Regions from separate parts of the Vibrio tubiashii ATCC 19109 genome, predicted to be linked through region 2. Evidence: riboswitches for the same ligand, from Rfam matches in the RefSeq annotation. Region 2 holds a riboswitch; the other holds the start of a gene.

Region 1 (4,432 bases), 1.6 Mb from region 2:
GTAAGGGACACTCGCTCGTTATTGATGATGAGACTGCAGAAGCGCTATATAACGAACTCAAAGAACGTGATTTGATCACCAATGAATACGCTGGTGGTACGATTGGTAATACGCTCCACAACTATTCAGTACTGGCTGATGACCGCTCTACGCTTTTAGGCGTAATGAGCCAAGATATTAAAATTGGCAGTTATGGTTACCGCTACTTATGCAATACATCAAGCCGTATGGATCTAAACCACCTTCAAGGTGTCGACGGGGCAATTGGTCGCTGTTTCGCATTAATTACTGAAGACGGTGAGCGCACTTTTGCTATTAGTGAAGGGCAAATGAACCAGCTCCATCCAGATAGCATTCCTGAGAAAATATTTAAAAACGCTTCTGCTTTGGTGTTAACCGCTTACTTGGTGCGTTGCAAGAAAGGCGACCCAATGCCTGAAGCGACGATGAGAGCGATCGAGTACGCAAAAAAACATGACGTACCTGTCGTACTGACTCTAGGCACTAAATTCGTTATTCAAGATGATCCAAAGTTCTGGCAAGACTTTTTAAACGAGCATGTTTCAGTAGTAGCAATGAATGAAGATGAAGCGGAAGCACTAACCGGAGAATCCGATCCTCTTGCAGCTTCTGATAAAACGCTAGAGTGGGTTGATTTAGTATTATGTACCGCTGGGCCAGTAGGCCTATTTATGGCGGGTTATACTGAAGAGTCTGCAAAACGTGAAACGTCTTTACCATTATTGCCAGGCAGTATTGCAGAATTTAACCGCTACGAATTTAGCCGACCTGCTTCAAAAGGGCTTTGCGATAATCCAATTAAAGTTTACTCGCATATTTCACCTTATATGGGTGGCCCAGAGAAAATTAAGAATACCAATGGTGCTGGTGATGCCGCTCTTTCTGCTTTATTACATGATATGGCAGCGAACAAATACCATAAAGAAAATGTGCCTAACTCAAGCAAGCACGCACATTCATACTTAACTTATTCATCGTTCTCGCAAGTATGTAAATACTCTAATCGCGCCAGTTACGAAGTGTTAGTGCAGCATTCACCGCGTTTATCTCGTGGACTTCCTGAGCGAGAAGATAGCTTGGAAGAAGCGTACTGGGAACGTTAATTCCGTTATTGAACGATAAAAGCTTCATTAAATTGAGGCTTTTTTATTTGCGGCAATAATAAAAAAGCGCCATATAGGCGCTTTTTGTAAATCATTAAAAGTGATTAGATTAGGAAGTCGTCTAGTGACTTGCCGGCATCTAGTTGCTCTTGGATTACTGAAGGTGTACGACCTTGACCTGTCCAAGTTTTCTCTTCACCTGAAGCATCTACATATTTATATTTTGCTGGGCGAGGAGCACGCTTCGCTTTTGGCTTACTTCCTTTAGACTCACCTGCCAATGCAGAAATAAGCGCTTCGACGTCGATGCCGTCTTTAGTAATCTGTTCAGCAATGGCGGCTAATTTAGCTTCTTGCTCTGCAGCTGCTTCACGTTCAGCTTCTTCTGCTTCTTTACGCTCAGCTACAACAGTAGTTAGTTTATCTAACGCTTCTTCTAATTGCTCAAGTGTTAGCTCTCGAGAAAAAGCACGTAGACTACGAATGTTTAATAGTGTTTTTGTTAGTTCCGACATTTATTCATCTCTTCACAATATAAGTTGTCGATGTATGAATCATAAACCTCTAAATTTAATATTACAATCTCACTGACATAAATTTACGTAAAATAAACTATCAGAATGTTGTTTGAGAGCCGTTTTATTATTAATTTAGTTGCTTGCAATAAATAGATTTTCTATCGCGCTTATCTCTTATATTAACAGAGGCCTATCTGGGAGTCCGGTTTCATATTAAATGTTATCGAAAATATAACCGTATCCCTGAGCTATATGCCTTTAGTATGTATCAGTACAAAAAAACAAGTCTGGCGTATCAAAAAAATGTATCTGTCATGTAAGGATGGTTAAAAAAACGTCATTAGTAGAGTGGATTTCTAAGAAATCAGACCATTTGAGTTCAATGGATGGGCCAATAAGTTATCCAATTGGATGACTATTCATCAATCTTGAAAGCTTAGTCGAAGTTGGCTAACGATATTTTTAACAGTAGAAAATGGAATATTATGTTGAAAGAGGTGGTGATATGAGTACAATGGGCGCAACCTAATGCGTTTTGTTGGTTAAATTATTGTTAAAATGATTTTTCGGTAGTTTAAAGTTTCAACAATCGCGGTAGAGGCGCGGAATAAATAAGTAGTGTTTGCTGGGGTGATGCCAATGAGCAAACATAAAAGGTTATTTCGCCGAAGTGAATTCTCTCATCAAGGAGGTTTGCTGGGGTTACACTCGAAAGGGGTAACACTGCCATAGTCTATAATTTGTAAAACTATGGAGCGCTACTGTAGGGCTGGGTTTCGCATTCGCTGACCTATCGCTAATTTCAACTTAATTGATTGGAAATGATTTCCTTCAATTAGTCTGCAGTAGATCTCTAACCATTTATTACTGGTTTTTGAAGATCATGAATTTAATTGATTTTGCATCATCTCCTTTATCTCTTTTGCCGCCAATTGTGGCACTGAGTCTTGCTATTATTACCCGCCGCGTACTCGTATCGCTTGGTGTCGGTATTGTTTTAGGCGCAATCCTACTTAACGACTACTCATTCGGTAGTGCGCTTGGATATGTTGGTTCTACCGTTTCAAGTGTCTTTATTGAAGATGGCGGTATCAATACTTGGAATATGAGTATTGTCGGCTTCCTAATTTTACTAGGGATGATGACAGCGCTATTGACGCTATCCGGTGGTACACGTGCGTTTGCAGAGTGGGCGCAAACTCGCGTTAAAAGTAAGCGTGGCTCTAAGCTTCTTGCTGCATTTTTAGGTGTTTTCATCTTTGTTGATGATTACTTTAACAGCTTGGCTGTGGGTGCTATCTCTCGTCCTGTCACTGACCGTTTCTACGTATCACGAGCTAAGCTAGCTTATATCCTTGATTCAACTGCTGCTCCAATGTGTGTGATCATGCCTGCTTCTAGCTGGGGTGCTTACATCATGACAATCATTGGTGGCATCTTAGTTTCGCATGGTATTACTGAGTATTCAGCACTTGGCGCATACGTTCGCCTAATTCCGATGAACTTCTATGCGATATTCGCGCTACTTATGGTATTTGCTGTTGCTTGGTTCGGACTAGACATCGGTAAGATGCGTGAGCATGAAATTGCGGCGTCACGTGGGCACGGGTTTGCAAAAGAGCAAGCGGAAGACTCGGAAGAAGCTCACGAGCTAAACGAAGAGTTGGATATCGAAGAGAGCGATAAGGGTAAAGTCTCTGATCTCATCTTGCCGATCGTTTTACTTATTGTTGCGACGGTTGCTTCGATGCTTTACACCGGTGGTCAAGCTCTTGCTGCGGACGGCATTGCGTTTAACTTACTCGGCGCATTTGAAAACACTGATGTAGGTACATCTCTTATTTACGGTGGCCTAGTTGGTTTGGCTGTTGCGCTGTTTACCGTTGTTAAACAAGGTATTGCGGTAAGTGAGATCTCTCGTACGCTTTGGATTGGTGCGAAATCAATGTTTGGCGCGATCCTGATCCTGGTGTTTGCTTGGACGATTGGTTCAGTTATCGGTGACATGAACACAGGTAAGTATTTGTCGACTTTAGCTCAAGGCAATATCAACCCACATTGGTTGCCAGTTATTTTGTTCCTATTGTCTGGCCTTATGGCGTTTTCTACAGGTACATCATGGGGTACATTCGGTATCATGCTGCCAATCGCGGGTGATATGGCAGGTGCAACGGATCTGGCGCTAATGCTACCAATGCTAAGTGCTGTATTAGCGGGTTCAGTATTTGGTGACCACTGTTCACCAATCTCAGATACCACCATTCTTTCTTCAACAGGTGCTCGTTGTAATCACATCGACCACGTAGCGACTCAGTTACCATATGCACTGTCAGTTGCAGTCGTGTCGTGTATTGGTTTTATTACTCTAGGTATGACCGCTTCTATCGGCATGTCATTCGCAGCGGCGTCGGTAGCATTTATCGCTATTTGTGTCTTGCTATCTGTTCTGTCTAAGTCAAAGATGGCGAGTTGCCAAAACGCGTAACAGATTGAAGTTATTGCTATTAGATAAGGGAGCTCAGGCTCCCTTTTTATTTGTCATATACAAATTGAAAAAAGTTTAAATAAATGGTTGAAAAATGTTTTCGGCTTGGTTAGTGTGGATATCAACAAAGCGAACAGAAGAGCTTATTAAGTATGCGTAAATTAGTCATGAACATTCATCACCATCATCACCCAGTTTAGTCTTTCGGGAGATGCACGCATACCCGGGAGACAGGAAACTCCCGGAGGCTAAAATCGCAAACTACAAGATTTAGAACCCTCGGGAGAACAACTCTTCCGAGGGTT
Region 2 (4,432 bases):
GTGGAACAGAAGAGCAATCTAGAGAGCCCGAGAAGATATACTTTTCCTCAAGCACTCGACATGCTGATCGAAAAGCCGTTTACCGGCTATGGTTATGGTCGATTTGAGCCAGAGTATATGGTGTACACGGCGAGACAACACCAGCTAAATCCGAGTTATAAACCTGGTTTAGCGGCAATGGACCATCCACATAACGAATTGCTCTACTGGGGAGTTGAAGGTGGCTTACTGCCCCTGCTCGCCATCATACTCGCGGCGCTTTTTGTTCTTGCTAGGCTTTATCAAGCGAAGAAAGGCACACGCTTGGCAATGTTTGCCTTGTTTGTTCCCATCGTTCTGCACAGTCAGCTTGAGTATCCGTTTTATCATTCAGCGATTCACTGGATAACCTTTGTCATTCTGCTCTACTGGGTTGATCAAAGGGCGAGCAGTTATCGCCAAGCACCATTTAGTATTATCTCCAAGACGGCGCTACGGGTGTCTAGTTTAGTCATACCAATAGTGACAAGCTTTTATATGCTGACCACTTTACATACCAATTATGTGCTTACCCAGTTTGAGCGCTCACAGCCCAAAGATCCTGACATACTCAACCAAGTCACCAATCCAGTGGTTTGGAAAGATAGATACGATTGGGATATCTATAGCACCTATCTCAATATTGGCTTATACAAGCAAGATCCCCAGTTTATCCAGCCATACATAGATTGGTCACTGAAGATTATTAAAGATAAACCTCGTCCTGCTTTCTATAACAATTTGATCTTGGCCTATCAAGGGCTGGGAGACAGTGTTAAAGCGGAGCAAATTCGCAGCGAAGCGCAGTTCCTATTCCCTGAGCAGGATTTCTCCGAGGTGCAGTACATCCCACCGAATATCGATGCCTTAAAGGCGGACAGTGAAAAAGAGACTAACTAGAGTCTATAGATATAATTAAGGCGACCATCAGGTCGCCTTATTAATTGATATGTTATTGAGACTGCTATTGCGTCAATGCCTCTTCGAGTGCTCGTAAGCATAAGGCAACATTTTCAGCGCGAGCACCGTAACCCATCAAGCCAATACGCCACGCTTTACCGGCTAAAGCGCCTAAACCAGCACCAATTTCTAGATTGTAAGTCTCTAGTAGGTGAGTTCTCACTTTCGCTTCATCAATACCTTGCGGAACATAAATGGCGTTGAGCTGAGGTAAACGAGAGCCCTGCTCGACAACGAACTCAAAGCCTAGCTTCTCCAAGCCTTGTTTGAGTTTCTCATGCATGTCTCGATGTCGCTGCCACGCATTTTCTAGCCCTTCATTTTTTAGAATCAACAGAGACTCATGCAGAGCATATAAGCTGTTGACGGGTGCAGTGTGGTGATAACTACGCTTTCCTTCACCGCTCCAATAGCCAAGTACTAAACTCTGATCTAGGAACCAACTTTGCACTGGTGTGGTACGTGCTTGAATTTTCTCTATCGCAGCCGGAGAAAAGGTCACCGGAGAAAGACCCGGAACACAAGAAAGACACTTCTGACTGCCTGAATAAACCGCATCTAGTTGCCATTCATCGACCTTAAGCGGTACCCCACCAAGTGAAGTCACCGCATCCACAATGGATAGTAGGCCATATTGCTTCGCCAACTTACCCAAAGCCTCTGCATCACTGCACGCACCCGTCGAGGTTTCAGCATGAACAAAAGCTAGGATTTTTGCATCAGGGTTATCTTTTAACGCTTGCTCGACTTTATCGACAGAGACGGGAGCGCCCCACTCATCATCGACAACTTCGGCAATGCCGCCTGCACGTACAACATTTTCACGCATACGCTCGCCAAACACGCCATTGCGACAAACGATCACCTTTTCACCCGGTTCAATCAGGTTAACGAAACAAGTCTCCATCCCTGCACTCCCTGGCGCAGAAACGGCAATGGTAAACTCATTATCAGTTTGGAAAGCGTACTTGAGCAGCGATTTAAGCTCATCCATCATGCCAACAAATAACGGGTCTAAGTGACCAACCGTCGGGCGACTCAAAGCTTGCAACACTTGAGGAGATATATCTGAAGGCCCAGGTCCCATAAGAATACGGTGAGGGGGGATAAAACTTTGAATCGTCATTGGCAGCTCCTTTTTAATATCACTATAATTTTTGTTCTATCTTTACTTCCTTAAACCCACCTTAATTCAATTCTTTGTTGGCAGCAATTAGCCCAAAGTATTGAGGTCAAACCAGTGTCACAAGTTTGTTAATTATAAAAAGGCATAAAGTTACAAATTCTCATTGACATAGTTCACAGAAAAACGTTCAATGCGGATATGTGGCGAATATTTATGCCACATAGCAAATTATTTTGCAGAAGAGGAGCACTGCCCAGGTAGACGTGTTGTGGAGCCACAAATCCGATACAACACATTGAGGGGGAGTAGTGCCGAGGTAGATCCGAAGTGTCGGTTTGGATCTGTCGGTTGCTAGGGTTGAATCCCTACAACTGTCATCAGCCCAGTCTGATGATGAGCTTCTGAGGAAAGTCATACATATAAAAGACCCCCCTCTCTTTCGCTCAACTCTCTTCATCAAAGCAAAACACTGGATGTTGGTATAGCTACCAAAAGTTTTTATTTTAGGAAGTCGTGGGAGAAATGCTGTGAGCAGTTTTAATGTAGCTAAATTTGGTGGAACAAGCGTTGCTAACTTTGAGGCAATGAGCCGTTGTGCTGCAATTATTGAAAGCAATCCAAATACAAAACTCGTCGTGAGTAGCGCTTGCTCAGGTGTCACTAACCTGCTGGTTGAGCTCGCGAATGGCGTACAAGACCAAGTCCGTCGTAGTGAGATTCTGACTAAACTGGCGCAAATTCATGATGCGGTACTCGAACAGCTTGAAGATGGAACCCAAGCAGCGAGCGATGTTTACGAGATTCTCGACACAGTGACTAGCCTTGCGGAAGCGGCATCGATCCAAGCAAGCCACAAACTAACAGACCACCTAGTCGCATGTGGTGAGCTGATGTCGACTCACCTACTTACCCAATTGATGAAAGAGCGCGGTATCAGCGCAGTACGTTTTGATATTCGTGACATTCTGCGCACCGACAACAATTTCGGTAAAGCAGAGCCACACCTAGACCAGATCAGCGAGCTTGCTCAGCAATCACTGGTGCCACTGTGCCAAGATGCAGTAGTGATTACTCAAGGCTTTATCGGTTCTGACGCCGAAGGCAACACCACTACTTTAGGTCGTGGTGGTAGTGATTACAGTGCAGCCCTAATCGCCGAAGCCGTAGAAGCTTCTGGACTTGAGATTTGGACAGACGTTCCTGGTATTTACACCACAGATCCACGCATTGCTCCTAAAGCTTCTCCAATTCCTGAAATTAGTTTTAGTGAAGCGTCAGAAATGGCGAACTTTGGCGCTAAAATTCTCCACCCATCGACGCTTCTTCCTGCCCTACGCCACGATATTCCTGTATTTGTCGGATCATCGAAAGAGCCACAGAAAGGCGGCACTTGGATTCGTCATCAGGTAGAAAGCTCACCACTATTCCGCGCTCTGGCTCTGCGTTGTAACCAAACTATGGTAACACTGCGCAGCGCTAACATGTTCCATGCCTACGGCTTCCTCGCCAAAGTGTTTGAGATTCTTGCTAAACACAAAATCTCGGTCGACTTGATTACCACTTCAGAGATCAGTGTGTCGCTCACTCTGGATCAAACAGACACTGCTGGCGGCGCACCTCAACTTCCAGAAGCCGCAAGAATTGAGCTAGAAGAGTTATGTACGGTCGAAGTAGAACACAACCTATGCTTGGTTGCTCTGATTGGTAACAATATGAGCGAGAGTAAAGGCTATGCAAAGCAAGTATTCAGCACTTTAGAAGATTTCAACCTGCGTATGATCTGCTACGGTGCGAGCCCACACAACCTCTGTTTCTTAGTTGACGAGTCAGTCTCAAAACAAGCAATTCAGAAGCTGCATACAGAGTTGTTTGAGGAATAAAAGGGATTCGGGATTCGGGATTCGGCTGATACTTTAAAGGGTTGGCATTTTTGCCAACCCTTTCGTTTTGGAGAGCTGGAGAGCTGGAGAGCTGGAGGGCTAAAACTTCAAGACATCGATAAAAGAGTCAAGTCTAGTTCTCCAGCAGCGAAGCGGTCTAGCTATCCTTAGGACGTAGTCCGCTCCTTGTTTACTCCCCCGCAACCTTCATTGATTCAAGCAGGATTGAGCCTGTTTGGATCTGCGAGCGAGTCTCTACATCGTTGCCAACTGCAACAATCTGATTAAACATATCTTTGAGGTTGCTTGCGATGGTAATTTCAGACACTGGGAACTGAATTTCACCGTTCTCTACCCAAAAACCTGCAGCACCACGAGAGTAATCGCCAGTCACGACATTAACGCCTTGGCCCATCACTTCTGTTACAAGCAAGCCAGTACCTAGCTC

Evidence for each region. A riboswitch is a leader RNA that binds a small molecule or an ion and turns the genes downstream of it on or off. The one in region 2 is predicted to bind lysine.
Region 1: it holds a riboswitch for lysine, as region 2 does, so the genes downstream of both, tet(35) (tetracycline efflux Na+/H+ antiporter family transporter Tet(35)) here and lysC (lysine-sensitive aspartokinase 3) in region 2, are expected to answer to the same signal.

What each region holds. Positions count from the first base shown of each region.
Region 1 is NZ_CP009354.1:1,274,683-1,279,114, forward strand. Features, by position in the region: gene IX91_RS05785 (inosine/guanosine kinase) at 1-1,124, shown strand, start outside; gene IX91_RS05790 (H-NS family histone-like protein) at 1,229-1,639, opposite strand; lysine riboswitch at 2,230-2,411, shown strand; gene tet(35) (tetracycline efflux Na+/H+ antiporter family transporter Tet(35)) at 2,526-4,127, shown strand; His leader region at 4,303-4,432, shown strand, end outside.
Region 2 is NZ_CP009354.1:2,907,391-2,911,822, forward strand. Features, by position in the region: gene IX91_RS13230 (PglL family O-oligosaccharyltransferase) at 1-918, shown strand, start outside; gene IX91_RS13235 (pyridoxal-phosphate-dependent aminotransferase family protein) at 983-2,104, opposite strand; lysine riboswitch at 2,336-2,513, shown strand; gene lysC (lysine-sensitive aspartokinase 3) at 2,632-3,984, shown strand; gene pmbA (metalloprotease PmbA) at 4,175-4,432, opposite strand, start outside.